DNA from 4 places in the Ammoniphilus sp. CFH 90114 genome. Region 1 is predicted to be linked to each of the others. Evidence: riboswitches for the same ligand, from Rfam matches in the RefSeq annotation. Region 1 holds a riboswitch; each other region holds the start of a gene.
The links. Region 1 has a riboswitch for cyclic di-GMP ahead of EIZ39_RS13315 (sensor domain-containing protein). Riboswitches for the same ligand answer to the same signal wherever they lie in the genome.

Region 1 (8,076 bases):
TTAATAGTCCCTATTATATCATAATGAACCAAAGGAACTGTTAATTAAAAGACTAGGTTCTACCATGGATGGTCAAATAAGAATGAGAATTTATGTTAGAATAAAAATATATGAACAGAAAATTAGTTAAACAGGAGGATATTGTGAAAAAAATTTTATTTCTCATTCTTTGTTTTCTTCTAGTTCCTACTCTATCCTTTGCAGAAGGTGGTGAAGGCATTCAATTTGCAGATTCCAATCTCGAGCAAGCAGTTCGGGAAGCCATTCAGAAACCAAGTGGAATCATCACCCCTAATGATGTCGCAGGGTTGCAATCTCTTGACGCTAGTAATAAGAAAATTAAAAGTTTAGATGGAATACAATCACTAAGGCAATTGTTGAGCCTTAATTTAAATGGCAACGAAATTTCAGATGTCTCACCATTACTCGAACTTGACCGCTTGCAGGCATTATTTCTGGCTGACAATAAGGTGCGAGATTTATCTTTTATCAATACCATGTCTTTAAAGCGCGTTGATCTAACTGGAAATGGGATTGTCACGATTCCCGAGCTCAATAGCCCAACCCTTACAAGTCTTATTATACAGAACAACAAAATAACTAGTTTAGACTTTGTATCAGGTCTTCCAGAACTAACAGAATTAAATGTTTCAGATAATCAAATAAGGGACTTAACTCCCTTAAAAAAACTTACTAATCTGCGCCTATTTTTGGCAGGGTTTAATCAAATACAAGATTTGACACCCATTCAGGATTTACCAATCCGTTCTTTTTCACTACATCATAATCAAATTACCAGCATTGAACCCATACGTCATATGAAGCACCTGCATGAGTTTGAAGAAATTAAATTACATGATTTAAGTTTTAACCCGATTCGAGATATTAGCCCTTTAGAAACGCAGACGCAAATAGAAAAGATAAACTTATCCGGTCTACCGATTACAGATTTATCTCCTTTAAGTAAGTTAGTCAATCTGCGCAAACTCGAATTAGATCGTACAGGTACAATCACAGACATTTCTCCTTTAGTTCACTTGCAAAAATTGGAATACTTAAACCTAGGAAATAATCTCATTAAAAATATGAATCTATTAAACGAACTTCCTCAACTAAAGGAGTTAATCATTTGGGATGAACATTACGGTCGACCTTTTAATATCCATATGTTTGAGCAATTTAGAAATAAATTAGAAGAGATTCAGCGTGGAATTATTCGTGATGACATGTCAGAATTGGAAAAAGAATTTGCTATCTTTCAATACATAGTAAAAAACACTTCCTATTCCCTACACCATAGAACGGCGTATGATGCTTTAATGAACGGTGTTGCCAATTGTGATGGGTATGCTACGTCCGTTCAAATCCTTTTAGATCTACAGGGCATCGAAAACGAAATAGCTGCGGGGATAGCGGCAAACGGAATTGCTCATGGCTGGAATTTAGTGAAAATTGATGGCCAATATTACCACTTAGACGCAACTTATAGTGATCGAAATATTAACTTCGAGACCAGCTTTTCTTACTTCAATGTAACGGACAAACAAATTCAACAAGACCGAGAGTATTTTAAAACTCGTTATCATGAGGATGCGACAAGCGAGCGTTTCAAGGATCTGCACTCGATTACAGTCGGTGTCATGAAAGGAGAATGGATTTACATTGACCTGGGTGATGAGAAGATAAAATATGATGGGACACAGAAACAAAGTGTTCAAGGAGAGATGCCTATTGATATTCTTCTAAACGGCTATCCTCAACATTACGATCAAACACCGGTCATGATGAACAACCGAACCTTGGTACCTCTTCGAGGCTTATTCGAAGCTTTGGGTGCAGTAGTAGAATGGGATCCAACGACAAATACGGCGAAAGCAACTAAAGACTCAGATGTCATTTCCATAACCATTGGTAGTCGACAAGCTAGCCACAATGGCAAAGACGTCATATTGGATCAAGAAGCGAAAATGATAAATGGCCGAACTATGGTCCCATTAAGATTTGTAAGTGAGAGCTTACGTGCAACTGTAAACTGGAATGGTGAAAGTAAGACCATTAGCATAGACACGAAATAAAATATATAAAAAATGATAAGAAGGGTTTCTTCCAAAACAATGGGAAGAGACCCTTCTTGAGTTGCAAACATCTCATAAACCCATCAATACATCTTCCATCTCTTCTACCGTTAAAGGCTTATTAAAATAATAGCCTTGCGCTTCTGGGCATCTCTGCTTCACAAGGAATAATAGCTGTTCTTGCGTTTCAACCCCTTCGGCAATTACATTCAAATCCAGACTAAAGGCCATCGCCATAATGGCTTTTACGATGGCGGCGTCATCGCGGTCAGTGTGGATGTCTCTGACAAAGGATTGATCGATTTTCAGCGTATCAATGGGAAATTTCTTAAGATAATTCAAGGAGGAATAGCCTGTCCCGAAGTCATCTATTGAAATTTTTAGTCCGAGTGCTTTTAACTCTTGAAGCGTTTGGATGGTTAAATGCACATTGTTCATACTAATATTTTCTGTTATTTCTAGCTCTAAATATTGTGGCTCTAATCCCGTAACTTTCAAAATACCGCAAATCGTATCGACTAAGTCTGGTTCTTTGAATTGTCTTCCGGATAGATTCACGGATACTTTCAGAGGAGGGTAGCCCTTGTCTTGCCAAGCCTTGGTCTGAGCACAAGCGGTCTGTATGATCCATTTTCCAATTGAAACAATCAACCCGGTTTCCTCAGCTAGCGGAATGAATTTGGTGGGAGAAATTACGCCCAGCTGTGGATGCTGCCAACGGATCAAGGCCTCCACACCGATGATTTTTTGGGAATTGATATGAATCAACGGTTGATAGTGAAGCACAAATTCTTTTTTCTCCAATGCTTTTCTAAGCTCATTTTCTAATGTAAGTCGTTCTAAAACCTGTTGATCGAGTTTCGATGAATAAAATTGGTAGTTGTTTTTACCGAGATCTTTAGCATGATACATTGCTGTGTCCGCATTCTTCAAGAGATTTTCTACATTATCGCCATCTTCAGGGAACATGCCAATTCCAATGCTTGGGGTCACAAGAATCTCATGACCATTAAGAACCATGGGCTGAGAGATCATGTCAATGATTCTTCCAGCTACAGTCGCTGCACCAGTCGAACTTGTATTCGCGAGAAGAATGGTAAATTCATCTCCTCCTTGACGAGATACGGTATCCCCTTCTCGAATACAGGTGAGCAATCGTTTAGAGACCTCCTGTAGCAATTGATCTCCAGCGGTGTGTCCAAGGGAATCATTGATGATCTTGAAGCGATCTAGGTCAAGGAACAGAACGGCGATCGGTTTTTTCGTTCTTTTGGCTTGGTTTATGGCTTGCGTCAACCGATCATAGAACAGAGTCCGATTCGGCAAATCGGTTAAGGAATCAAAGTAGGCCATCTTCTTAATCATTAGTTCCGCTTGCTTACGCTTGGTAATATCGGCAAAAAGAGCAACTCCACCACGTATATCCCCTTGTTTATCATATAAGAGCGTAATGGACAGGCTTAAATCAATAGTCGATCCATCTTTCCTCGCTCTCCTGATTTCTACATCGGTCAAAGCATTTCCTTGCAGCAAAAGCCCCAATAGATTGCTAAATTCATCCGCATTCGTATCTTCAGAAAACAGCGGGTTCGGTTTATTTAGCACTTCTTCTTCCCGCCAACCCAGCAACTTCTCGGCAGCCGGATTCCACATGTTCACATGACCATCATGATCAAAAGACACAATTGCTAAAGGAGACGATTTAATAAGAGCTTGGAGAGTTTCGGTCGTTTCCCACAGTTCCTTCTCGCCGACTTCCAATATATAACTACCATTATCTTTTATCATCCTACAATCCCTTTTGGAGCCTCAATCTTCCTTTTTACCTTTAGAACTTCTTCAATCTCCCTCAAAGGTAAAGGCTTGGAAAAATAGTATCCTTGCATCACATCACAGTCATGTTTACGAAGAAAGGCAAACTGTTCCTCGGTTTCAATCCCCTCCGCAATCACTTGCAAATCTAGTATTTGAGCAAGTTGAAGAATTGCGATGACGATTTCTCTTTCACTAGGACTAGATTCGATTTCCCGAATAAAAGACTGATCAATTTTCAAGATATCAACAGGAAACTTCTTCAAATAGCCAAGGGATGAATACCCTTTTCCAAAATCATCAATCATAATTTTAATCCCCATGTTCTTCAATTGTTGAAGGGTCGCCAGGATTTCATCCGTATTTTCCATCATATCCGTTTCTGTTAACTCTAGTTTTAGGTATTGGGGCTCTAAACCCGTTTCGTTAAGAACATCAGATACAAGTTGAACTAAATTGCTCTGTTTGAATTGCTTAGTAGATAGAATGACCGATACGGATATTGGAGGATATCCTGCATCTTGCCATGCCTTGTTCTGCACGCAAGCGGTATAGAGCACCCAAATCCCCAATGGTATAATATGTCCGATTTCTTCAGATAAAGGGATAAAATCCGCAGGAGGAACTAGTCCTAAGTCCGGGTGGTTCCATCGCACTAGCGCTTCTACACCCGTAATCTCCAAAGTCTTGCTGTCATATTGAGGCTGGTAATAAAGAACGAATTCATTGCGATCCAATGCTTTATGTAATCCGTTCTCTAATACGAGTCGTTCAAACATCCTTGCATTCATTTCAGATGCATAGAACTGGTAGCAATTTCCTCCCCGCTCTTTCGCTTTATACATCGCAGAGTGGGCATTTTTCAGTAATTCTTCTCTCGTATTTCCGTCAAACGGATACAAACTGATCCCTATGCTAGCCGTCAAACGAAATTCAAATTCCTCAAAGTTCAAAGTCTCCGATAATTTATCCAGAACTCTTCCAGCTACTCTACCGGCATCTTCTACTCGGCCGACGTCCGAGAGTATAATGGCAAACTCATCTCCCCCAAACCGCGAGATGGTATCATTCTCGCGTAAGCAGAACTTGAGCTTATGAGCCACTTGCCGCAAGATTGCATCCCCTTTATCATGACCGAGAGGATCATTGAGATGTTTAAAGCGGTCTAGATCAAGAAAGAGAACCGTCACAATGGACTGGTTTCGTTTAGCATTGGAGAGGCTTACACTTAAACGGTCATTAAACAGCATTCGATTAGGTAAACAAGTGATATGATCCTGGTAAGATAAATAATGAATCATCTCCTCTGCTTGTTTTCGCTCAATAATATCATTCACGATCGCGAGTACTAAGCTTTGATTTTCCTTTTCAATTAAATACAACTGAATTTCCACAGGATAAACCGTAGAATCCTTCCGAAGCAGGGATGTTTCTAGTGAAACAACGGTTTGCTTGCCAGAAGTCAACGGATCAATAATTCTTTGAAACTCTTTTTCTGTCAGTCTCGTCATGACTTCCACAGGGCTCATATCAAGAAGTTCATCTAGGGTATAACCCAAATTCTTTGATGCAACCGTATTCACTTCAACAAATTTTAGTGTACTAGTATCAAAAAAATAGATTTCACGAGTATCGTACATGATATTTAAAAAGTGATCATATAGAACTTTCGTGGTTTTCCGTTTGTCTATCACTCTATCTCTAGGATCCATTTGTTGTTATTCTCCATTTTCAAAAATTATAGATACCCTAACGCGATAGGAAACTATTACTCCATACCTACCGTTACTTGGATAACTAAAAAACCACTTCAAAAATGAAAGTGGTTTCCCCATATCATGGTTTTATATCCCATATATGAATCGCCAATTTCGGTAACCCAGCCACCATAGGGGGTCCCTTAGGTCTGAGGCTTTGCGTCCCCATCTTTCGATGGGTTTGCCATTATCGCTCTGGTTAAATTCGTTACTTTAGTCCTTTATATAGTCTTTTAGAACTAAATTATGATATTCTTATTATGACAATTTTAGTCAATAATTTCAATAATTTATCAAAAACTTTGCCTTAGAAGGCTACAGATGTTTCTTTGATTGTTTTTAGCAATTCACAAAACTTGCCTGGCTCTTCAAAACAAGCCAGATGACCCGATTCTTCGAATATGACGAGTTCCTTTTTAGGGGCTTTTAGTATTTCAAAATATTGTGAAGTGCTTTCCAGAGGAACCAGCCTATCATGCTTACCCGCTATAAAGTAAATCGGGACATGTACTTCTATAATTTTTTCCCTTAGATTCATACTTGACCACTCTTCCCACAAAGTATCAATGGAGAAGGTGAATCCTTTCATAAAATTTATTTTTTCTTTAAAAGTTAACTCAGAACAAAAGATGCTCGCAAACTGAATGAGGTGTGTACTTTTTTTATAACTAACCCCTTTATACTTCGTAATTAGTCCTCTTTGCCTAACTAAATCTTTCGTATTTTGGTAAGAACCGTTAATGGGCCTTCCCATTGTTGTTAAATCTTCTATCGCTTTTTTGTCTCCCCGTTCTTTTGCTATTTGTAATGTTGTTTCATAGCATGCTAATTCCTCTTCTGCACGGTAGACTACTTGATTAATTCCAATATAAGCCTGAACAAACTCAGGATATCTATGTAAAAGCAACATCCCCAATACACTACCAAAGGACTGTCCTGTTAAGAACACTTGTTTCTGTTGGAAACGATGTAACGCATAAGAGATGACTTCCTTTGCGTCTTCTACAAGTTGGTTCATATTCATCGTCTCTTGAGGAATATTGGGATGATAGGACTTCCCTGCCCCTCGTTGATCCCAATTGATAACGACAAAGTCCTTCTCTAAATCGCTAAGATACTTTCTGAAATTACCTGTTTGAGATCCCCCTGGACCCCCATGTAGATGAAACAGTATAGGACTAGTTCGATCTTGACCTCTCATCACCACCCACTGTTCCGTACCGTTAATATTTAACTTCTTCATCTCAGCTATCCCTTTTTCAGTCTTAATCTCGGTTGTGAATCCTCCGATTAATGATCTCATCGAATCCTCCTCTAATCCTCTTATTGGAAAAACTACAATAATCAAATCCTATCCATATATATCGTTTTATTCCAGTAAAGATTGAAAAAGCCAGTCTATACACGAATATCAAGTAATAGACTGGCCTCGGGAGAGAAATGCTCCCTCTAATGCTTAAATTTAATAATAAATCCTTTAATTTCTTCGGACAACCTAGCTAATTGATCACTAGAGTCGGCTACACTTTCTATGGCACTCACTTGTCCCTCTATGGTAGTAGAAGCAACCTCCGTACATGCTGCATTTTCCTCTGAAATGGCAGACAAGTCTTGGAAGATTTCAATAATATCTTCCTTCTTATCCTTCATTTGACTAGAAGAAGCATTCAAATTTTGAATAACACCCTGCATCTTATCAATCGCTTCTGCAATACCGATAAACTTATTACTTACTGTCTCCACACTATGGGTTTGTAAAGAAATGATTTGATTCACTTCTTGCATGGTGTTTACAGCATGTTCAGTCTTTGATGTTAATTCAGAAATAATATTTGCGATCTCGTTGGTAAACCCATTGGATTGTTCAGCTAACTTCCGTATCTCATCGGCAACAACGGCAAACCCTTTTCCAGCTTCACCAGCTCTAGCTGCCTCAATAGCGGCATTGAGTGCTAGTAGGTTCGTTTGGTTAGCAATATTTCCTATCATCTTGCTGGCTAATTCAATTTTCTCGGCACTTTCATTCGTAGTTAAGATAATCTGATTTACTTCATGGGTTGCACTTATGGACTGACTGGAGCTTTGCATTAATTCCTTAAGAGACACAGAGCCTTCTTCTTTTAATTGATAGACATGATCGGTCGCCAGATTTAGTTCTCTTACACATTGTTGATCTTTCTCGATATATTCCCCTAATTCACTAAGTTGCAATGTACCGACTTCAGTATCCTCTGCTTGCTTTTTAGCTCCAACCGCTATATCTTGCATAATTTTTTCGATCTCTCCCGCTCCGGCAGCCGTTTGGTGACTGCTGCTTGCTAAGAGTAGGGAAGATTTCTGTACTTCCTCTGAACTCCTTGCAATGTCTTCAATTAAATCAATGAAGTTACATCTCATTTTTTCGAGTGAATTCCATGCCTCACCCAACTCGT
Region 2 (8,076 bases), on a different contig from region 1:
GAGGAATAAGGGATACACCGCTTGCAATGGATTTCACCATCCCCTCCACGGCCTTGGCTAGCTTTTCGTGGACGACCTCCGGAATGAGCGAATCCAATTTTTTTTGTAAAGCACGACTCCACCGATCGAAAAACCACGTAGCCGTCTGTTCTTTTTCCCACTCTTTTATTTGACTGTATATAAATTGCTGGTACTGATCCACTCTCTTGCCCTCCTCCCCTCATTGTTATTTTCATACGCGGAAAGCCTGTACAAGTTTCAATCGTTCTTTTATTGTTGAAGATAGTGATGTCATTATTTTCAACGGAGGACCTGAGTCTATGAACAAAGAAAAAATCTTACAAGCAGCAGTTAGCTTTGCACGCCAAGAATTAGAAAAAGACGCTAGTGGACATGATTGGTGGCATATTTATCGTGTTGCTCAAACCTCAAAAACCATTGCCAAAGAAGAGAGAGCCGACCTTTTCATCTGTGAACTAGCTGCGTGGCTCCATGATATTGCGGATGAGAAGATTACAGGAAATGAACAAGCAGGTTTGGAAAAAGTTAAAACATGGATGCAGGATCAAGAGGTAGATGAGCCAACTATCGAGCATGTTATGGACATTATCTCCTCCATGTCTTTTAAAGGCGGTGGAAAACCACCCATGCGATCGATAGAAGGTCAGGTTGTCCAGGACGCAGATCGATTAGATGCTATCGGTGCAGTTGGCATTGCTAGAGTGTTTGCCTATAGCGGTGCAAAAGCTCGTCTCATCCATGATCCGGAGAATCGCCCACGTGAAAACATGACATCTGAAGAATATCGACAAGGAAAAAGCACAGGAATCAATCATTTTTATGAAAAACTTCTCAAATTAAAAGACTTAATGAATACCGATTATGCTAAAAAATTAGCAGAAGAACGACATCAATTTATGGTTTCTTATCTAGAACAATTCTACTCAGAATGGGAAGGAAAAGCCTGATAAAGGTTTAATTAGTCAATTAACTTTCTCTGATAAATCACCAATATCTTTCAAAAAAAAACAAATCAAAACAGACCCTATCACCATGCTTTACAGCATTACGACATTAATTAACAAAGGCTGCCTTCCAGACCAAGGCAGCCCTTCTTCTATTGATTGTGTTCTAGATGCTTCTCCATAGGTATCTTAGATGTTGTCCATAGACTTACAGATGTGATGAGCAGTGCAACGATAAAGACAATCCGAAAACAATCAATCAATTCCATGCCGCCTTGAGCAAGGTTCAAAATAGCTCCCACAATAGCAACACCTACTGTTGTTCCTATATTACGTGAAAAAAGCTGAATGGAAGTGGAGACTCCTCGCTCTTTCCAATCGACGGCTTCTTGAACACCAATCGTAAAGGCCGTGACTGAAACACCGAATCCTAATCCCAAGATAAACATGACGATAAGTAACAGCGTATAATTTAGAACCGAAACAAATAAGGCAAGGATACTTCCCCCTACTAACAGCAAAACAATTCCAGTTAAGATGGCTTTCTTATACCCAACTTTTAATATAAACTTCCCAGCAGGAACAGCACCAATGTTCCAACCCAAAACTTGCCCCATAAGAATAAGACCGCTGGCCAAGGGACTGTAGCCTAAGACATCTTGTGCCAAAAGGGGAATGAAAAAAGGAACGACAAACAGTCCCATCGTTACAATCATTCCCGAAACATTTAACCATAGGATTAATGGATTTTGGAACATTTCAATCCGAATCAGCGGGAATTCTTTTGTTCTTTGATGATTGATAAATAAGACAAATAAAATCGCACTGCTGATGACTAATCCAATAATCTCCAACCAGTGTTGCGCTAAGGTAGCAAACAAGAGCGTTCCAATGGCGATAATAAGGAGCAAAGCCCCAAGATAATCAATGGATGTTTTCTCACCTTCCCCTTGCTCCTCGAAAGCAAGCGTAAATCCAATCATCGCAAGAATTCCCACAGGGATATTCAACCAGAAGATCCAACTCCAATGAGTATTTTCTATAATCCAACCTCCTACAACCGGACCGGCAATCCCTGCAACCGCCCACATACTGCTAAATAAACCCTGAATCTTCCCTCGATTCTTAATATCATATAAATCTCCTGCAATCGTAACGGTAAGTGGCAATACTCCCCCGGCACCTAGACCTTGAATCACTCTGAATAGAACCAACTGCCACATGGTGGCTGACAACGCACAAAGAGCTGAACCAATAAGAAAAAGTCCAAGGGCAAACAGGTATACCTTCTTTCGTCCAAATCGATCAGCCAGTTTCCCATAGATTGGTACCGTAATTGTACTTGATAGCATATAGGCGGAAAACACCCAACTATACAGTTCAATATCCCCTAAGATCTTCTGGACCTCAGGCATTGCTGTACTCATGATCATCTGGTCTAAGGCGGCTAGAAGCATCCCTAAGGTGATACTTGCAACAACAACTCCTCTTTTCACATTTCCCCTTCTCTCTGCCGATCATTTCTTCCCATTATAATGGAAAGCTAAAGATAAGAAAACGTAAACGTAGTTCATACCAAGCTGTATCATCTTCCTTTACCCACATAACCTTTTCAGTTATTCACAAGTTATCCACAGAAAAATGTGGATAGTATGACATCCGACTTTCATCGACAATTTCCTCGGAAATAACACATTTTCCAACATTTCCATGCGATTTGGCTTTTTAGCTCATGTATGTTACCATAAGCCCCTAAAGGAGGGAAGAGTTATGGATGGTTTAGGTATTATTGCAACTATATTTATTATTAATATCGTTTACGTTTCCTTATTTACGATAAGGCTTATCTTCGTCATGAAAGGACAACGACTTCTTGCTTCCTTCTTAAGCATGATTGAAGTCTTTGTCTATCTGATCGGTCTAAATATTGTATTGGCTAATATCGACAAACCGCTCAATCTATTAGCTTACTGTATCGGTTGGGGAACAGGGGTTTATTTGGGAAGTAAGATTGAAGAATGGCTAGCCTTAGGATACGTCACCATTCAAATTGTCGTAGATTCTTCAGAGACGAACTTACCGTCTGTATTAAGAGATAAAGGATACGGAGTCACAAGTTGGCTTGCAGAGGGGAAAGATGGAAATCGCATTACCATGCTCGTGTTAGCCAAACGAAGCAATGAAAAAAAGCTCTTGAATGCCGTAGAGCAACTGGCACCAAAAGCTTTTGTCATCTCGTATGATCCAAGATATTTTAAGGGCGGATTCTGGACCAAGCGATTAAAATAAGATCTACCCAAGTAAAGGGGAATAATATTCCCCTTTTAAATGTTTAAGGTAAGTGATAACCTCCACATCCTCTTCGAACACATTAACCGTTCTCTGTTGAGGGATGGGGAAGCGTTTCATAAGGGCGGAAGACAACGTGATGACCATCGGAATCACAAGGGACAGGGAAGTTTGGGAGAGAATTTGACTGTCACTCTTCCAGTCCTTCAAATTCACGACTCCGAGAATTCCGATATCCCCTACTCCCGGCAGGTCCTTCCCTATTCCTGCGCCAGGACGAAGGGGACCAGAGAAGACGGCAAAACTTTCTATATAAGAAAACGTCCCTAGAGCAGCGTCAATGGCAATAACAAACTTACCCTTAGGAATCTCATTCCATTTTTTCGTTATATTCTTGGCATCAATGGGATCATGGATTGTCCCATACACATTCTTATATCCATTCGACTTGAGATAGGAACCCACTAAAGGGCCAAAACAATCCCCACTGACACGGTTGGTCCCAATGCAGAAGAAAACCACATCATCCCTGTTCAATTGAGAAGGAATAACTTCGGCAAAAGACCTGAGAACATCCCATTCCGTCTTGTTAATGGATTTTGTTTTTCTTTTTGGAAATATCTTCCTTAATAACCCGAACAACTTCACTCTCTCCTAACCTAAATTCCGCTTTCTTCTATTCTACCATTTTTAACTCTTACTAACACATGTGTTAGTAAGAGTTCATCTTTTGTTCAAACTTATATATTGTTGGAATTAACTGTATAGTCGCTTTCTGACTTTCGGAGGAGATAATATGGATGTTCCTTGATATTTAAGCTCCGAAGAAGGGTGGAATCGGTAATGTCTGAAAACCAAGAGCATCAACCATTGGTAACCGAGTCAGAACATATCCAAGCGCCTGAGGCTGATACACCAACCGAGGTTTGGGAATGCGAAGCTAACGAATGTAAAGGCTGGATGAGGAAGAACTATTCTCTAGATACCACGCCAAACTGCCCATTATGCCAAACCCAAATGAGGTCCGGAACACGCATGATCCCCCAATTGAAGAAGGAGTTACGACGTCGAGGAATTAACTTTGCCAGAAGAGTACGTCACTAATTAAATTAGCTGTGCCTTTAGTCCTAAGAAAAGGCGCAGCTTTTTTCATACTAGTAAACCATTGTGATGAATTTTATTGAAAATTTGCAACGCAATCGGTAAAATAGAACTACTATTATAAGTTAGATAATGATCAGATAAAAGGCAAACCTATTCGAAAGATAGGGACGCAAAGCCATGGGTCTACAGCTCATTAGAGCCACGATTGCCAGGTTGCCGATAAGCTCAAAATTCAAATTGTGCTGAACGGCTATTCTTTTTAAGAATAGTTTTTTATTTTTTCTTAAGCTGACAGAAAAGAGATGATTAACCATGACCATTAGTGGAAAGAACGCAGATATTGTCGAAACCCTCTTCCACGTTGTACCATCCGTCATACCTTTCCCAGTTTCTCTTCAACAGCCTATCAGCCTCATTCCTTCCATCCTTCAACCAGAATGGGGGGTTTTAATTGGAATTACCGGCGATATACGTGGTCGGTTGCTAGTTAAGGGAACGTCGCAAACCTTTGGTTTACTAGGCCAGAATTTATTCGGAATGACATTAGAAGGCCCAATGCTAGAATCTTTTACAGGGGAATTTGGTAATATGATCGCTGGGAATCTCTCAGCGCACATCTATCAGTTGGGCTTCACCATTGACATTACCCCTCCTACTCTCATGATGGGTGAATCGAATTTCCAGGATTCTGACCATGGCTTTAGTATTCCTATTGAGATAGAACAGGTTGGCAATATGGATATTGCTTGGCTATTACATAAGTAAAAATGATAGAGAGTGAGGTAGATCTATTTGCAATTTCTTTATAATATGCGCATCTCAAGGAAACTACTCATTGTTTTCAGCGCAATCTGTCTAATTATGGGAAGTGTCGGCTACGTTGGTCTTTACTACCTCTCTGAATCCAACTCACAGCTGCGCTCAATGTACCACGAAAGATTTTTGCCTGTGATTCAACTTATGGAGGTTAATAAGGCCTTCTCGGAGAATACTGTCATCCTCATGAATGCTGCAAGCATAAGACAGAGTGCAGAAGCTTTGAATACTTCTATCGCCAAGAATCTCGAAATTGCAAAAGAAAGCATTGAAGCTTATAGCCTATTAGACCTAACTAAAGAAGAGCAAAACCTCCTCAGCAGTTTGCAGACGCTCATGATCGCTTATGAGTCCAATACCCTTCAAACGATTGATATTGCCGCTTCAGGTGATCAAGCTGCATTGGCCATGAGACTTAATGGTTCTTCCTCTCAGAAGAAAGCATTAGAAGACACCATTAATGCCCTCGTTGAAATCCAAAGCAAGAAGTCTGGTGAATTGTATGAGCTCTCTGATCAGCAATATGTTGAAGCAAGAACTATTATTCTAGCAATGGTTTTTGGCGGTATTATACTAGCTATCCTGTTTGGTACGATTCTAACTCGCATCATCGTTAGCCCCATCAACCAAGTAAAAAACCGTCTCCAAGAAATGTCCAATTCAGGAGGGGACCTCACACAACGAATTAAGGTTACTACCAATGATGAAGTAGGCCAATTAGCACGTGAGTTTAACTCTATGCTCGACAGTATAAGAAATATTATCCAAGAAGTGCTTCATCATGCCAAGCTGGTTACAGCAACCTCAAATGATCTTACCGAGAGAGCTGTTCAAACGAGCCAAGCCAGTGAACAGATCGCAACTGCAGTAAAACAGATTGCCTCTGGTGCTGATACTCAAGTTCAGAGCATAACAGAAACATCTGTCTCTATGAACCAAATGTCAGCTGGTGTTCAACAGATCGCAGCGAATAGCCTAGAAGTAGCGGCAACGGCTAAATACACCACACAAATCGCTCACACAGGTAGAGAGACGATCGGCCATTCGATGGAAAAAATTGAAACGGTTACAACAACGGTTGTTCAGTCGGCAGACATGATGAAGATACTTGGGGAACGCTCTCAGTCGATTGGACAAATTGTGGATGTTATTACGGGGATCGCTAGTCAGACCAACCTTCTTTCTCTGAATGCGGCAATAGAAGCCGCTAGGGCTGGTGAACAAGGTCGAGGATTTGCGGTTGTTGCCAACGAAGTTCGTAAGCTCGCCACGGAATCCGCCCTTGCGGCCCAACAGATCTCTGAGATGATCAAGGAAATTCAGACCGAGACAACAAAGGTTGCGGAATATATGGTGAAAGGGACATCCGAAGTTCAGCTTGGGCTTGCTGCAGCCAAGGAAGCTAGCAACTCCTTTCAACAGATTCATGAAGCCATTGGAGTCGTGACCAAACAAATTACAGAAGTTTCAGCCGCCACCGAGCAGATGGTTGCAGGAACGGAGGATGTTCTTTACTCCATCCAAACCATTGTAAACGTAGCAGAATCAGCAACGGACGAAACAGGAAAGGTGCATCATTCCGCTGAAGAGTCCCGAACCTTGATGAATCAAATCGTATCCTCTGCAAGTTCCATGACGGCTATCGCCCAAGATCTGCAAAAGTTAGTTGGACAATTTAAAGTATAAAGGCATCCAGTCGGATGCCTTTTGCTTTTTAACCCGGTACTTTAATTTTTTGTTTTCCCTTCTTGGGATCTCCATAAATAAGATTCGTAATACGTGGAGCAAACTGAAATAGGAAAATCCCAAGCAACGCACTTAACAATATAAATAATCCTGAAAAGATCTTTATAGATCCTACGGCAATACTTGCAATAACGACAGAGAATTCCCCTCTAGACGTCAGCGATAATCCTGCACGAAGAGAAACTCGTTTGGATAATCCATACCACATACCACCTAGTATTCCAACCAGGATTTTCGCTGCGATAGACCATACCAATAAACTAATTAGAAGACCTACCAGCGGGATCTCTCCCTCAAACTTAATGGTCGTACCAAAGTAAAGGAAGAAAAGCGGTAGAAGCAAGTCTCTTAAAGGCAACATCTTATGCTCGATCTCCTCTGTCCTTCTCACCTCAGCCAACATCATTCCAGCCAAGAAGGCTCCTAACACCTCAGACAGACCTAAGAATAAGGCTAGTCCTCCGTAACTTAGCGCGATTCCTACCATAAGTAGAATAAATACATCTTCACTGAAGATCCGATCAAAAAACGAGCTTAATCTCTTAAAGAGGAGTTTCCCAAGTAAGATAGCTCCTAGAGACAACAAGACAATCTTACCTATGAGTAAAACAAGCTGAATAACTTCGAGTTCGTCCCCTTTATTCATGCCCATTAAAACGGCCACAAAAATAGGAGCAATAAGATCTTCAAAAATTAATAAGGCCAGAATAAATTCAGATTCGATATTAGCCATACGCTTAGAACTTTCTAGAAGCTTCGCCGTAATGGACGAGCTTGTCGCATAGACTACCCCACCAATTAAAAACGAAGTTAAAAGATCCACCCCAAAGAGATAACATATCCCCATCGACACCCCTAAATTCAAGAATACATCCAGCAATCCAGCTGGCCATATTCGCTTAGCAATGCCTCCCAATTTATCGACAGGGAATTCCATACCCAACAGAAAAAATAAAAGAACAATCCCCATTTCACTGCCTATGTGAATGAGTTCATTGTCTGTCATAAACTGTCCTAGACCAATCCCTAATAAGATATAGAGTATGACACCTGGGAGTCTCACCTTCGTCCCTATAAAGCCGAATAAGAAAAGGGATAGTAAGATTAATCCCGCTCCCAAGAGAGTCGGAAAACCCTCATGCATTAAGTCGTTTCC
Region 3 (8,076 bases), on a different contig from region 1:
CCGCACCTGAGGAACCGTCAATGTATTGATTGCCGTCGATATCGTAAAGATAGATCCCCAATCCGTATGAAACGGTAGGATATGGATAGTCTAAAATAGGTTTGATTAAGTGGTCTCTTTTCTTTTCCATCGCTGCATTCCTCCTTTATAAATTTAGACCCAACCGCGCCAACGCGACGCTTCTGCCATTCGTCTTAACCCAACAATGTAGGCGGCTAGCCTCATGTCTACCTTACGATCCAACGAAAGCTGATACACATTGCGGAACGACTTGTTTAGGATCTTCTCCAATTTTTCACTAACTTCTTCTTCCGTCCAATAGTAGCCTTGATTATTCTGAACCCACTCAAAGTAAGAAACCACCACGCCGCCTGCACTCGCCAGCACATCTGGGACGATGAGGACTCCTCTTTCCGTGAGGATTTCTGTTGCTTTCAAGGTCGTTGGTCCGTTCGCCGCTTCCACTAAAATCTTCGCTTTAATATCCGCTGCGTTCCCCTCCGTAATCTGATTCTCAATAGCGGCCGGAACCAAGATATCGCATTCCTTGACGAGCAATTCTTCATTGCTGATGACATTCGTGGTAAACAGCTTCGTTACCGTTCCAAACGAGTCTCGCTTCTCTAACAAATAATCTATATCTAAGCCCTCAGGCTGATAAAGCGCACCATACGCATCCGAGATTCCAATTACCTTTGCCCCAGCATCATAAAGGAACTTCGCCAGAAAGCTTCCAGCATTCCCGAAGCCCTGGATAATCACGCGAGCCCCTTCGATCTGCAACCCCATGACCTTCGCTGCTTCTCTCATCACGATGGTGACCCCTTTAGCCGTGGACGTCTCACGTCCAGCTGAACCTCCGAGGACAATGGGCTTCCCTGTAATGAATCCTGGAGAATCAAACTCACGAATGCGGCTATATTCATCCATCATCCAAGCCATGATTTGGGAATTGGTGAAAACATCAGGAGCTGGAATATCCTTCGTCGGCCCCACAAGCTGGCTGATGGCCCGCACATACCCTCGGCTCAAGCGCTCCAATTCTCGAAACGACATCGAACGCGGATCGCAAGCAATCCCGCCTTTGCCTCCGCCATAAGGAAGATCGGTAATGCCGCACTTGATACTCATCCACATTGAAAGCGCCTTCACTTCTTCCTCTGTCACATCGGGGTGAAAACGAATACCCCCTTTGGTTGGACCTACCGCATCATTATGTTGGGCACGATACCCGGTAAATATCTGAACGGTTCCATCATCCATACGAACCGGAATGCGAACGGTGAGCAATCGAAGCGGTTCCTTTAACAATTCATAAACGGGTTCATCATATCCCATTGTATCTAGCGCTTGTTTTATGACCTCTTGGGTTCTCTCAAATACGTTAAAGTTTTCTTTTACGGCTTCTTTCATGACCATGTGGAACCCCCCGACTTATCATCTCTCTTACTCGTATCTTATTACAGTTCCTACAGTGCCCGATATTGGCCTGATCAGTGGAAAATGTGAGGGTTGTTTTTATACATCGTGTATAAAAGCTATTGTCCATTGAACCCCTTTCGTGTTACAACTATCAACAGACAGGACGAAAGGAGAACTTTTCACTCATGGGCATTACCATTCAGGAAGCACTCCGTCTCCCCGTGATGTCTGACACCAAGCTCGTCGCGGGCTGGGATGGCCTAACGAACATCATCAAGTGGGTCACCATCGTCGAAGTGATTGATGATATTAGCCGGTTTCAAGAAGGAGAATTCCTGATTACCACCGGATTTGGCTTATTAGACAATGAACACAAAAGAATGCAGTTTCAGACCTTATTATCAAGTCGGATGTTATCCGGCGTAGCGATTTATACAGGGTTTTACTTGCATGAGATTCCAGAACCCTTCATTGCAGCGGCCAATGAGGCAGGACTGCCCATTATCGAGATCCCAACCAACATCAACTTTTCCATGCTGACACGGGCCATTCTCGAGCAAATCGTAAACAAACAGATGAAGCTCTATGAGTACTCCCTAAATATCCATAAGGAATTTAATCGTCTCGTCTTAGTCAATCAGGGATTAGAACCGATCACCCGCACCCTCTCCGAACTCATCCGAGGGAGTGTGCTATTGCTGGGTGAAGATGGAAACCTCATGGACCACCTTTTGATTCACGAGGGAATTGAGTTAGACAACTTAGAGCTATCCGACGACCGGTTACGTTTAGAGAGCTATCCCATTGTAGCCAACGAGGTTCGCTACGGCACCATCCTAGCGGTAAAAGAATCAGTTGATTGGAACGATCTCGATCATATCGCCATGGAGCATGCGGCAACGGTGTATGCGGTTGAATTTTTGAAGCAAAAAGCGGTAGAGGATACGGAAATTCGTCTGCAAGGCGATTTTCTGGACGAGATCTTGAATAAGAACTTCAAGAATGCGGCCCTTGCTATGGAGCGAGGCAAACGACTGGGGTATGATTTGACTCTAAACCAAGCCGTTATGCATTTTAAGGCAGATACGAACCACGAGCGGTTATATCTCCTTGTTCAACAGGTTATGCGAGAAAGAAACAGACAGTTCATTTTGCGTAATAAATTAGATGGACTAGTGGTTCTCACGGATATTGTAGAAAGCTTAGGCCAGACGGCAAGAGTCTACTTATTGGACTTGGCTCGTGAAGTGGAATCGCTGTGGAAGGAGTACTTTCCTCGAAGCCCACTTCGCATTGGAATCGGGCGCAATTACCGTGACATTCAGTACTTGGCTAAGAGTGCAAGAGAAGCGCAGTATGCCGTGACCTTTTCCCGCTTGCTGCTGAAACCTAAAACTATCGTACATTATGACGATCTAGGACTTTATCATTTATTAATTCAGATGAAGGAATTAGGCGTTGATTTGAAGGAGTTTTACGAGGCCAACCTGGGGAACTTAATCTCTATGAAACGCCAAGGCGTCGATCTCATTATGACGTTAGAAACGTACCTTTTAAATAATCAAAGTATTCATACGACAGCATCCGAGCTGTATATCCATCGACACACTTTGAAATATCGCCTGAACCAGATCGAAAAGAAAACCGGACTCGATCTTGCCTCTGCAGATGATCGTATGAAATTGCAGCTCGCCATCATGGCTTATAAATTATTAAATACGGGAGAGTGAATTCGATTCACTCTCCCGTCATTTTATAGCTTGAATCTTCCTACCAACTGATTTAGACCATCGGCCATATTCGAAAGGGACGATGCCGAAGACGTAATTTCCTCCAAGGACGCTAGTTGTTCTTCCGTAGCTGCTGATACCGTTTGCGTTCCAGATGCCGTTTCTTCGATCACTCTCGAGATGGTCTCGATATTTTCCACCACATGCTGTGCCCCCGTCGTCATGTCCTGAATTGCACTCGATACTTGCTCAATCTGCTCTGTCACGTGAACAACAGCCTGTTGAATTTCGCTAAAGGAGTCTCCCGCATGATTTACCACTTGAATTCCCTGAGTAACCTCAGCGGTAACCTTCGACATGGATTCCACGGCCCGACTTGTTTCCTCTTGAATCTGCTGAATCAAATTCGAAATCTGTTGGGCAGAGGTACCTGATTGTTCCGCGAGCTTTCGCACTTCATCTGCTACTACTGCGAACCCTCGTCCATGTTCACCGGCACGAGCCGCTTCAATGGCAGCATTCAATGCCAAGAGATTCGTCTGGGCAGCAATGCCAGTGATCACCTCTAAGATCTGTCCGATCTCTTGAGAACGCTGACCCAATCCCTGTACAAGACCCGCTAATCCATTCACGTTTTGTTGAATCGAACTCATTTGACTTTCTGCCACCTGAATAGATTCAATCCCTACGTTAGCCTTATTTTTCGTGGAGGCAACCGACTCTGTAACTCCTTGCGTATTCACGGAGATTTGACTCAGACTAGCTGACATCTGATTAATAACAGAAGAGGTTTCCTCCATTCCTTTCACCTGGTCCTCTGCTCCCGCAGCGACTTGCTCTGTCGTAGAAGCAATATGCTCCGTGGCACGGTTCGTTTGCTCGGCACTTGCAATGAGCTCCCCGGAATAAGCATTCACCTGTTCAGATGAGGACGCTATCTGTTGAATTAAGTCTCGAAGATTGTCAACCATTTGATTAATGGCTAAAGAAACCTGCGCTACTTCATCCTTACTATGTACTGGCAGGGTTTCAACCTGAAGGTTTCCTTGGGCAACTTGATGAGCAGCCATGGTAACCTGTTGTAAAGGTCTGAGCTTACGATTCAAAATAAAGAGCGAACTCGTTACACTAGCAATGATGACAATAAACATCAATACCGTCGTCAATAGGAGAAGATTCATCTTCTGTTCTGCTTTTTTCGCCTCCTTATTGGCCCAGTCTTCAAGTTGCTGCTGGAAGTTGGTTATAGATTGAGCCATCAATAGCTTCGTATTTTTATAGTCGCTTCCATAAACCAACTCTCTAGCCTTAACAAAGGACTGCCCCCTCACCGCTTGGATCGCTTCCGCTTCAAGACGGGATAAGGCGTCTGCATGTTCCCCTGCCTCTTTAACCAGAGCTACCAGCTCCTCCGGGGCCTTCAACTCCAAAAGCCTTCCTGCCACACGCTCTCTCGTTCTTGTCTCGTTCGTCTCTGTGTAATAGTTATCTAAGTAAACTACCTCTGCGTACTGTACATAACTTCTGATTTCATTTGTAAGAAACTCTGATGCCACGAACAAGTCAAAACCTAATTGCTTAAATTCCATCGCGTTCTGATCCGCTTGCCTCTGTTGCTGAACCCCACTATGCAACAGATACAAACTTCCAAGTGTGACAACCGATAATACGACAATCACCATAATTTGAAGCTTCATCATCCTAGAAATGGTCATACCTGTCCTTCCTCTCTATATAGAAAATACAGACAAAAAAAACTGCTCGTAAATACTTAAAGAGCAGCTTCATCATCCTAGCTACTCGGCAGCCTGGCGATCATAGTCACAAAAAGGACCTTAGACCCATAGCTTTGCGTCTCTACCTTTCGATAGATTTGCCTTGATCGAGTTGAAGTTATATTCTATTTCTACCATTTCTCGGGATTCTTTACAATTTAAATTTACTTCACTAGTTCTTCCGTACTACGAAATTCCTGAACTGCTCCGTCTGGCCAACAGCGGCGTGGTCAATCATACGAACCACGTACACGATATAATCACATAGCGAGTTGCTTCGACGCCCATCAAAATACTTAGGCCGCCTATAATAAAAATAGACCACCTACTCACCATCACATCGACTCCTTGCTAGAATTCGGGCTCGAAATATGTATAAAAATTTTGTAGAAGATTGACGAAGAGCATTATCCAAAACTAGGTATGGTAGAGCAGGAGACCCGCTGATCATAACCTTAAGTCGGCCGATCATCATCCTCTAGTGCAAGCGAGGTGCGTCATGGAAAGAGCAGAATTGTTTTCCTAAATAATTTCATTCCTAAGGGATATGAAGAGCAATTAATGGAATTAGTTGAACCGTAAACGACCCAATTATGTTAAAATAAGGGCATTATTCCGTCGGAAAGGACCGGTACATGCCTTTGAAGAAATTGATTTGGATTTCTATCCCTATTGCCCTAATCGCCATTGTACTTTTTTCATACTCCTATTATTTTAGTCCAAGCCCTGTGCCCGAAGTACAAGAATCTGATCCGAATTCCCTTTTCGCAGGAGATAGCAGCAGTCTCGACTGGCTCAATGACCCAGAAATTAAAGCCGAGCCTGTGGAGGAGCTAGCGGAGGAGTCAACGGAGCAAGCCTCACCAACGCCTGAAGCGGAGTCGGCCGTTCCAACCGAGCAGCCCGCCCATTCGGATCCATCTGAGCCTAAGCCAACCGATGCCTCACCCACCCCTCCATCTTCTTCTCCGGTTGCCACTCAAACCGACATTCTAGAGAAGTACAAGGGGAAGTTTAAGGCACTAGAACGATCTTATCAAGGAAAATTAAAGGGGCTCATTGAACAAGCGAAGCAAGAATATATAGCCGTCAAAAACGGACAGTCCAATGAATCCAAAATCTCACTAGCTTCTAAATACTTATCAAAGGCCAAACAGTTAGAATCTACAGCGGACAGCCAATTTTATCAACTACTCGGACAAATGGAACAAGACCTCATAGCAGCTGGACACTCGACATCGCTTATAAAGCAAGCAGAAACCGAATACAAGGCTCGAAAGAAAAACCAGCGAGCTGCTTTGATGCAGAAGGTAACAGAGAGTATGTAGGAAAAAAGGGGCCTGAGCCAGCCCCCTTTTTGTATGAGAAGTAGGCGGAGAAATTCCGCCTATTTTTCAAAAGTCCGATTTTCGAGTGGATATAACGGAACCGATTCCGCTTATTCACCCAAAACCCGCCCAAAGTCAAGTATTCGGAGCCAATAAGGGAACTTTCTCCCCCTATTTCCGCACTTTTTCACTCGAATCTACTAATAGCGGAAAATACTCCGGTTATCCTCCAGCACCAGCACCAGCCGAGCTCTAGCTCCAGCCAGCGCCGCACCCTGCTATCCTTGCGCAATCGCCTCACGCACACGTCCTCTGGTCTGCTCCAACAACTCAACCGCCGCATCATAGCTCAATCCCGTTTGCTGCATAACGATGGCGATTCTAGCATCTCCACCAGACTGCTCCGAAAGCACCGAAGCTTCCTCATAAGACACTCCCGTCACTTCCATGATAATCCGTTTCACGCGCTCCCGCAGTTTATGATTCGTCGCCTGAACATTCACCATCCAGTTGCCATAGACTTTCCCTAACCGAATCATCGCTCCTGTCGTCAGCATATTCAAGACCATCTTCTGGGCCGTTCCGGCCTTGAGACGAGTAGAGCCAGTGACGACCTCGGGTCCGACCACCACATTGATCGCAACATCAGCTTCCCCCGTCAACACCGAAGTGGAGTTGCAGGATAGAGAAACGGTAACCGCCCCGATCTCATTGGCCGCCTGCAACGCACCTAGAACATAAGGAGTACGTCCGCTTGCCGCAATCCCTACCACCACATCGCCCGACTTCACGCCGTATTTCACGACATCTTCTTGCCCTAATTCCGGCAGATCTTCAGCACCCTCAATCGCTTCGACTAAAGCCTTACGCCCTCCTGCAATGACGCCCTGCACAAGAGAAGGCTCCGTACCGAACGTCGGCGGGCACTCCGAGGCATCCAAGACACCCAACCGGCCGCTGGTCCCTGCACCAAAGTAAAACAAACGACCGCCTTTTTCCATGGATTCAACAATCAGATCTACCGCTTTGCCAATTCGCTCCAGCTCTTTCTCTACCGCATATGCCACCGTTTGATCCTCACGGTTCATTAATTCAACGACTTCACGCGTCGATAAGGAATCTAGATTTTGCGTGGCTTCATTTCTCATTTCTGTCGTTAAACGATTTAGTTGATCAATCATGTTTCCCTCATCCTCTCCTTCCAGTCCTTACAAATGACAAGAAACGAAATGTCCTTCGTCGGTAATCTTCAATGTAGGTGATGTGGTTCGACAAATGTCCATGCAGGAGGGACAGCGCGGGTGAAACGTACATCCTGAAGGAGGATTAGATGGACTTGGCAGATCCCCTTCGAGTAAAATCCGCTCCCTCACCGCATCAGGGTTAGCCACGGGTACAGCAGACAACAGCGCCTTGGTATAGGGATGTTTTGGAGCTCGGTATAAGGCCCCTTTCTCTGCTACCTCCACCACTTTGCCAAGATACATCACAGCTACACGATCCGAAATATGTTTGACGACACTTAAATCATGCGAGATAAAAAGATAAGTGAGTTTAAAATCCCGCTGCAAATCCTGCATGAGGTTCAATACCTGGGCTTGAATGGAAACATCCAATGCCGAAACCGGTTCATCCGCCACAATCAGCTTCGGCCTTAAAATAAGGGCACGGGCGATCCCAATTCGCTGTCTTTGTCCCCCAGAGAACTCATGGGGGTAGCGATCAAGATGCTTGGTGGTCAGTCCCACGATCTCGATCATTTCCTCTACCTTCTTGCGTCTCTCCGTCGGAGTTCCTATACCGTGAACGATTAACGGATCC
Region 4 (8,076 bases), on a different contig from region 1:
CATGAAACGTCAAATCCATATGGTACTTCTCTTTTGCCGTTATAATGCTCTCTGCTGATGTTTGGTGGAAGCGAACCTGCTCTGCCCAGACTTCCACCCCTCTAAAACCGTACTGCTCAGCGATACTGATGACTTGGTCCACTGGATAATTCCACAGTACAGTTGATGACAAATATAAATTCATAATTTTATACACGAACTCCTTTCCACTGGTTATATACCTCCTCCGAACATGTCACACTTCCTATAGGAAAAGGATTCCTCGAATTCGGGCCATGATAATCACTGCCTCCCGATTGCTTAAGATGCAGTCTCTCAGCTTCCTTCCTCCAGTAAACCACGTCTTCCCTCTTATGCTTGGAGTGATACACCTCTATTCCGTCTAACCCCCACGAAGCCAACTTCTCCACGTCCACCAGGGAAGGATAAATTCCGGGATGCGCCAGGTATGCCTCTCCGCCCGCTTGATGAATGAGAACAATCGCCTCCCGCGCGCAAAAAGGCTCACGTGGAACGAACGCCTCCGCCCCTTTTCTCAACAGCTTATGGTATGCCTCCTGGGAAGTTTGAAAATAACCTTGCTCCACTAGTTCATCCCCGATATGTGTTCTCACCACAACACCGCCAGACGCACGCGCCATGCAACGTTTCCACTCCACCGAATAGCCAAGGGAAGCAAGTTTCTCTACGATCCTTTTACCCCATTCAACTCGGACTTGCTTTCGCCACTTAATATGAGTCTGCATGGCGGGATGAAGCGGATCAAAGTGGTAGCCAAGGATATGCAGCTCTCCTTGCTCCCCATCCGTATTCAACTCAATCCCTGGAATCAAAGTAATGCCTTCCCGGCGAGCATGAGCTTGACCTTCTAAGTAGCCTTCTATTGCATCATGATCCGTAATGGCCATCATGCTAATCCCATTCCTTTTCGCCTCCCGTACCAATTGCTCAGGAGTCAATTCCCCGTCTGAATACGTGGAATGCATATGTAAATCCATCCTCATGTCCCCTCTTGTTCTTAGGTACATGTTTATTGTACTAGCCCTACATTAAGGGAATATAAATGTGACTTTTGAGTTTTGTAAGGAAAGTGTGAAGATGGCATTTTGTTAAATAGATGTTAAACTGCGTTGAAAATGACAGGAATCCTGATAGGAGTTAGGTTAGGAAGGATTTAAGGCGTTTTGCATTAGAATGAAAATGTTAAGTGAGTGTTAATCTTTAACAGTAGGTTCATAATTTTAGGCTCGCAGGGGTGCGGGGCCACTTACTTAGGCGGAGAATTTCCGCTTATTTTTAAAATTAGGGTGATTTCAGGAATAATAACAGGAAAAATTCCGCCTATTTGTCCTATAAGGAGGTAAAAGTGTCCATTTTATCATGTTAGCGGAAATTAGTCCGCTTATTTTAGCTATTTCTAGCCTAAATAAAAAAATAACCGGAAATTCTCCGGTTAAATTCCTACCTCCCTCACACTCAAAAACCTCCTAATGACACCCATTACCTAGCAAGTTTGACCCACTTGACACCAAAGCGTATCCAATACTGCAGCATGCGAAAAACACCCCACTTTCCTTGGGGTGTTTTCTTGGTTGACCTACGCAGGCCGCGTCACATTCGCCTTCACTGCTGGTGCCACCATAGGCTGGTAGGCCGAGGTGCCGTGTTCTTCTAAGTCCAAGCCTTTGGTTTCTTCTGTTTCGTTTACTCGGATGCCCATGACTTTCTTCAAAACAAAGAATAGGATTCCACTAGTAACTAAAGTCCAAGCGGCTACTGCCGCTACTCCAATGAACTGAATGCTTAGTAGACCAAAGCCTCCACCATAGAATAATCCTCCATCAATGGCAAACAATCCAACAGCCAGCGTTCCCCATATCCCACAGATCCCGTGAACACTAATGGCTCCTACAGGGTCATCAATCTGAAGCTTCGAGTCAAATAATTCTACAGCAAGAGGTAAGATGATTCCCCCAACAGCTCCCATAGCAATGGCCGCAAGCGGTGATACCGATGCTGTTCCTGCTGTAATGGAAACCAATCCTGCAAGTACCCCGTTCAAGCTAAGAGAAGCATCAGGCATACCATAGCGAATTCTAGTATAGATCATAGAGGCTAAACCACCTGCCGCAGCGGATAACATCGTGGTTGTCACAATGCTTGCAATCGCCTCATCCACTGCCAATTCACTTCCTGCATTAAACCCAAACCAACCAAACCACAGAATGAAAACCCCAATAGCCCCCATTGGAATGTTATGTCCCAAGATAGGAATAACCTTTCCATCCGCTTGATACTTCCCTAAACGAGGACCTACTAACCAAGCTCCCATCAAAGCCGCCCAAGCACCAACGGAGTGAACAACAGTTGAACCTGCGAAATCAACGAAACCTAACTCAGATAGCCAACCGCCGCCCCAAACCCAATGACCAACAACCGGGTAAACAAACCCAATCAGGACGATTGCCGTAACAATGTAAGCACTAAATTTAAATCTTTCCGCAACTGCTCCAGATACAATCGTGGCACAAGTCGCTGCAAACATTGCCTGGAAGATAAAGAACGCGATAAGTGGAATGGTTCCCTCCCACGTCATATTCTCTAACATAAAGCCACTCGTTCCAATCCATCCACCTGCCGAATCACCAAACATTAGACCAAATCCGAATAGAAAAAAGACAATAGGACCGATAGCAATGGTAGCCAAGTTCTTCATGACAATGTTCAACGCATTTTTGGCTTGGGTGAATCCAACTTCTACCATCGTAAAACCAACATGCATAAACATCACCAAAAATGCTGCAATTAATACCCAAGCTGTATCTAACAATACAATCTCACTCATCGTTGAGCCCTCCCTACATTTTTTATATTGCTTCTTCTCCTCTTTCACCTGTTCGGATGCGTATGGCATCTTCTAAACGGTATATAAAGATCTTTCCATCCCCAACCTCACCTGTGCGAGCATGTTCCTGGATGGACTGCGATACTTCTTCTAATTGATGATCGTAAATCACAAGCTCTAACTTCATCTTCGGATGAAGCGTAATTTCGTAGGTTTGGCCCCGATATATCCCCGTTTGCCCTTTTTGAGCTCCACAACCTTGTACCTCAGTAATGGTCATCCCACGAATACCAATCTGGGATAATTGGTCCTTTACTTGCTCTATTTTCTCGGTCCGAATGATGACTTCTAGCTTTAACATCCTCTCACTCCTTCTTGTTTAATATGAAAAGGTAAAAATCATCTTTATGGATATATCATAATGGATCGAGATGCTCTTGTGGGATGTCGTGTTAGATTCCCTTACACAAAAATCTTGCGCCTTCTGATTATCATGTAAGGACATTCTCTCCATATCATGAAACTAACTAAAAAAAGTCTGATTCCCACATAGCTTGTGGACAATCAGACTCTTCTTCTTGCTTAATTTACTAAATCAGATATCAAAATATATCGCTGTGGAGCATCCCCAATATACTGAAAAGGATAACAGGTCGTGACTGTCAATACCGGTCCTCCAGTGGGAACAATCACCGTTTTGTCATGAGCTTCTACAATTTTACTTTCTCTCACTTGGTAGGTAAAAGTCCCAGCAAGCGTCTTGACCACAAACTGATCTCCTTTCTTGATTTTACCCAACTGTCTAAACACGGTATCTCGATGTCCGGATAAGACCGCATTGTCAGCTTCTCCAGGAAGGACACTATGAGCATAGTGACCAATTCCTTTTTCTAGCATCTCTTCATCGGCTCCATGAAAAATGGGCAAGGTTTGATTTAATTTAGGTATCGTCAATGTCCCTATTGCTTCTCCGACAGAAGGTCTCTCTGGGTATAAGACCTCTAGCTCGTTTGGAGAACGATGAACCTTGGGTGGAACAGACTCTCTTTGTGGCTGAAAGGCTTGGTGTTCTACGATAGGCTCGGGATCAGGTGGTAATAAAGGAATCTCTTCCTCTACTACATCTTCTATTTTCGGGTCCTCATTAGGATCTATTGGCTCAACAGGCTCATCCTCCACTTTCCTCTCTTCCACCTTATCCTCTATCATTATTTCATCCTCTATTTTCTTCGCGTAAGCTTCTACTTCCACCTTACCAAAGTGAATACGGAAGACCGACCATGCTGTGCAAATCACTCCAATCAGGATAAATGTCAAGCCAATCATTCGAAACAACTTATACTTATACAAGACCCTTCTTCCTTTTAAGAATATAGAACCCAACCATTAGACTTAACACCCCGATAAGAAGAATCAAATACTGATGAGTTGCCGTATTAGGCAGTGTGCCACCTTGTTCTGTCGGCACATGAATCGTGAGTGCTTCCTCCGCGTCTATTGTATCCCCATCTTCTAGTTTCATTTGAGCTTTTACATGATATGTACCTACCGGCGCATCTTCAACTTCAAGAATAACTTCTTTTCCGCCCTCAACCGAATAAGCTTTACCACCGAGGGTAAACTGCCAGACTCCCCTCACCTCTTCTTCTAAATCCACAGCAGCTTGAATAGTCACTTTGCGAGTTGAGGATACATCGGCCTTAAATAGAGTAATCCTGTTTACCTTTACTTTTGGCTTTTCTTCAACTCCTTCGCTCGACTCTTCTTTTCCATCCTGGTCTTTTGTATTTTTAGTAGAACCATCGTTATTATTGGATTTTTCGTTGCCTTGATCTTCATCCGTTTCTTCCTTTGATCCTTCAACTACCGCTGTACACCCTGGACCCATTACAGAAAACGAATTCACATCAGTTGCCCCTTTTACCGAAGCTGTAATTAATTCTTGCTCCCAATTTCCTTTGATGCGAATCGTGTACTCCACTGCCTCATCTACTTTTACGGGCTGTTCAAATTTAATTCCTACCAATCCCGATATCGGATCAGGCTTATTCTGAAGTTCGAATGCGTGCGATGCATCTATTACTTCAATGTCGGGACAGAGTTCTAGCATCCAATGGCTGAGATCAGGGCCCTTTCCTTGTCCTGTTACTTGATATGTCCAAACCGATTCATTCTTATCTGGGTCAAATGTTGTATTTATAAATTCCACTTCAAATTGAACATCGTGCTGTTCATTGGCTAATACTGAAACAGAATAAATAGAAAAAACAAATAAAAATAATAACGAGAGTTTCCCTAACTTATTTAACATCTAACAGTCCTCCATTGTTTAGTATTTGTAAAACAATACACCATCCAACATTTATCAAGACGTGTCTATTTCTCTTCTCCACCTTCCTTTTTCCACCGAACGTTCTTTTACTGAATTCATTATAACTAAAAATTACACGCGTGTTTCTTCTAGTTTTGTCGACCTATGACTAGTTTTCTTATCTGGTTAATGACAAATTTCAACCATACAAAAAACAACTTTAAACCTATATAGAACATGTCTTCTCCTTCATTTTTCTCATCCTGCGCTTATAGAAGCATCCACTTATTACCGTATTCCTTGTCGATTTTCCAATTGTTTTGTACTATAATAACAGTAGAAATAGCCCTTAAGAAGCATGACGATATACCTAACGACAAAGGCAAACCTAATCGAAAGATAGGGACGCAAAGCCACGGGTCTAACGTTTCGAATGAAACCATGATAGCCGGGTTGCCGAATAGCTAATAAAGATTGGCTATTCCAACTTAAGTAGTGGAATAGTCTTTTTTATTCTTACAATAGTAGGTGAATGTATGAGAGATTTCCGTCCTCAGGAAACAACCCTAACACAAGTTCTGTTTCGTACCGGCATGATTATCTTTCTTTGCAGTTTAATTGCCTTCTTTTCCATTTACACCTTAACTAAGAAAGAATTTGAGCAACGGATTAATGAGGAACTACTCTCCATTACAGAGATTATTAAGCAATCCATCGAAAGCACCCATGAATCAACCAAAACACTAGAGCATCTAGTCGATCTGCGCCTTTTTACCATTTCTGAAGTTATTGCAGAGGAATTAAAAGGAAAGAGAATTGATGAAGTCACTCGCGAGGAATTAATTGAAATTAGCAAAAAGTGGGGCTTATCCAACATTTCTCTACTTGTACTAGAAGAAGATGGCGACATCCCAGTTGTACAGTCCACAGATCCCGATGAGATTGGCCTGAATGCTAAGGATTGGGGGTACTGGTATACAGCTATTCTTGAATTATTTGAAGGGAAATCCATCTCTGTCAATAGGGGCTTTTCTCAACCTCATTACTGGATAGGCCCTCTATCTCTTTCGGAAGTCAATGACCATCACTATAAGTACGCCTATTACTATGATGGACAGACTGATTTCATGATCAATCCTTACATTAAGGCAGAAGATATCTATCAGTTCATGGATAAAAGTGGTCCTACTCAACTTATTAACAAAATTAAAGAAAGCTACAATCATACTCGAGAGATCGCTGTCATAAATATACCTGCTTATCTTAAAGAAAAACCTGCCAGAATTATCGAACCTATTACGGATAAACCGGTTTTGTATGGAACGCACGAATACATAACGGAACAGGATGAACTCATATTTAGAAACTCGCTTGAGGCCCCTGTGTTTGAACGTTTTTCATTTAAAAGGGACGAGGAAGCTCTAGAGAAAATCTTTGTTTCTCTACCTGAAGATCGATTATTAACGATTGTGTTGGATTTGCAGAGCCAGCGTAAAGTACAATCCTATCTCATCTGGGTTTTCTCAGGGTTTTATTTACTCGCTACAATGGCTATTTTTATACTAGGCAGATTAGTAGCAAGAAGACCTGTCAAGAAGCTACAAGCCGAGCGGGAAAGATTAAAGGTAGCTGAAGAATTTAAAAGGACAGCAGAACTGCTGCCTAGTGCCATCTATAAATGTAAAAAGGATTCGAATGGAGTTTTTGTTTTTACGTACCTTGAAGGAACAGTGACTAGCATGCTTGGACTCGGTACACAGAATGTATTAGATAGACATATAGAAGACATCTTGCCTAAAAGATTAAGTCATAACTTTATTACAGCTTTAGACTTGGCCTACGTTGAAGGAAGCTCTGATTTTACATTCACCCTTGGCAATCGAACCTATCATAGCGTCCTAAAGGCTGTCGTTGATCCAGACGACTCCACTGCCGTCTTAGAAGTTGCAGGTTATTCAATAGATATTACAGAACAGGTTAAAGCAAATGAGCGAATTCATCACTTAGCTTATTATGACTCCCTTACCGCTCTACCCAATCGCGCCTGTTTTTTGGAAACCTTAGACCTTGCGATTAACGAAAACAGCGAGAAGTGTTTATCCCTGTTGTTTATTGATCTAGATGGATTCAAGCAAATTAATGATACTCTTGGTCATAACCTTGGGGATATCCTTCTGCAGCAGGTAAGTCGCCGCTTACGAAGCGGCCTTGACAAGAGTGCCTTTCTGGCTCGAATGGCAGGAGATGAGTTCACTCTCATTCTAGAAAATTATCAGAGACAAGAAACGGAGGAAAGCTGCAAACTCATCATTCATGCACTGAAAGAGCCATTTTTAATAGAAAATCATGAAATTTATATTACAACAAGCATTGGGGTAAGCTTGTTCCCCGACGATGGTGAAGACTCTCAAACTCTACTCAAAAATGCGGATATGGCCATGTATGCGTCTAAACAACAAGGGAAAAACGGCTATCATTTCTATCAAGCAGAGATGAATGAAAAAAACGTATGCAAAATGAAGATAAGACACGATCTACACCAAGCCTTAATCCAAGGAAAGGAACTATCCCTTGTTTATCAACCACAGCATTGTTTAGAGACTAATCAAATCATAGGCTTAGAAGCACTTTTGAGATGGCAACATCCTACGAAAGGGTTTATCTCACCGGCTGACTTTATCCCTGTCGCTGAAGAAAGCGGCCTCATCGAACCTCTCGGTGATTGGGTTTTATACGAGGGCTGCCGACAATTTCAACAATGGCTTCATGCAGGAATGTCTCCCCTTCGTTTGTCTATCAATCTTTCCGCTCGACAGTTTAAACAGCGAGATTTAGCTGAGAGAATTGAGAAGACGTTAGCCGAAACGGGAATGGACCCAGCCTATCTGACTCTAGAAATTACAGAAAGCGCATCAATGGA

Region 2: it holds a riboswitch for cyclic di-GMP, as region 1 does, so the genes downstream of both, EIZ39_RS19450 (chemotaxis protein CheX) here and EIZ39_RS13315 (sensor domain-containing protein) in region 1, are expected to answer to the same signal.
Region 3: it holds a riboswitch for cyclic di-GMP, as region 1 does, so the genes downstream of both, EIZ39_RS20640 (methyl-accepting chemotaxis protein) here and EIZ39_RS13315 (sensor domain-containing protein) in region 1, are expected to answer to the same signal.
Region 4: it holds a riboswitch for cyclic di-GMP, as region 1 does, so the genes downstream of both, EIZ39_RS21005 (putative bifunctional diguanylate cyclase/phosphodiesterase) here and EIZ39_RS13315 (sensor domain-containing protein) in region 1, are expected to answer to the same signal.

The regions. Positions count from the first base shown of each region.
Region 1 is NZ_SDLI01000005.1:206,525-214,600, reverse strand. Features, by position in the region: gene EIZ39_RS13325 (leucine-rich repeat domain-containing protein) at 144-2,075, shown strand; gene EIZ39_RS13320 (sensor domain-containing protein) at 2,148-3,863, opposite strand; gene EIZ39_RS13315 (sensor domain-containing protein) at 3,860-5,599, opposite strand; cyclic di-GMP riboswitch class I at 5,758-5,840, opposite strand; gene EIZ39_RS13310 (alpha/beta fold hydrolase) at 5,952-6,947, opposite strand; gene EIZ39_RS13305 (methyl-accepting chemotaxis protein) at 7,094-8,076, opposite strand, start outside.
Region 2 is NZ_SDLI01000009.1:165,694-173,769, forward strand. Features, by position in the region: gene EIZ39_RS19420 (EcsC family protein) at 1-202, opposite strand, end outside; gene EIZ39_RS19425 (HD domain-containing protein) at 321-968, shown strand; gene EIZ39_RS19430 (MDR family MFS transporter) at 1,118-2,461, opposite strand; gene EIZ39_RS19435 (DUF2179 domain-containing protein) at 2,736-3,254, shown strand; gene yyaC (spore protease YyaC) at 3,258-3,896, opposite strand; gene EIZ39_RS19445 (cold-inducible protein YdjO-related protein) at 4,098-4,358, shown strand; cyclic di-GMP riboswitch class I at 4,492-4,579, shown strand; gene EIZ39_RS19450 (chemotaxis protein CheX) at 4,671-5,123, shown strand; gene EIZ39_RS19455 (methyl-accepting chemotaxis protein) at 5,151-6,860, shown strand; gene EIZ39_RS19460 (cation:proton antiporter) at 6,889-8,064, opposite strand; gene EIZ39_RS19465 (cation:proton antiporter regulatory subunit) at 8,064-8,076, opposite strand, start outside.
Region 3 is NZ_SDLI01000011.1:33,145-41,220, forward strand. Features, by position in the region: gene EIZ39_RS20625 (aspartate aminotransferase family protein) at 1-130, opposite strand, end outside; gene EIZ39_RS20630 (Glu/Leu/Phe/Val family dehydrogenase) at 154-1,419, opposite strand; gene EIZ39_RS20635 (PucR family transcriptional regulator) at 1,608-3,152, shown strand; gene EIZ39_RS20640 (methyl-accepting chemotaxis protein) at 3,176-4,867, opposite strand; cyclic di-GMP riboswitch class I at 4,952-5,040, opposite strand; gene EIZ39_RS20645 (hypothetical protein) at 5,563-6,255, shown strand; gene murQ (N-acetylmuramic acid 6-phosphate etherase) at 6,534-7,436, opposite strand; gene EIZ39_RS20655 (ABC transporter ATP-binding protein) at 7,464-8,076, opposite strand, start outside.
Region 4 is NZ_SDLI01000011.1:128,299-136,374, forward strand. Features, by position in the region: gene EIZ39_RS20975 (sugar phosphate isomerase/epimerase family protein) at 1-184, opposite strand, end outside; gene EIZ39_RS20980 (PHP domain-containing protein) at 189-998, opposite strand; gene EIZ39_RS20985 (ammonium transporter) at 1,598-2,845, opposite strand; gene EIZ39_RS20990 (P-II family nitrogen regulator) at 2,868-3,206, opposite strand; gene EIZ39_RS27895 (class D sortase) at 3,428-4,195, opposite strand; gene EIZ39_RS21000 (LPXTG cell wall anchor domain-containing protein) at 4,188-5,156, opposite strand; cyclic di-GMP riboswitch class I at 5,528-5,617, shown strand; gene EIZ39_RS21005 (putative bifunctional diguanylate cyclase/phosphodiesterase) at 5,693-8,076, shown strand, end outside.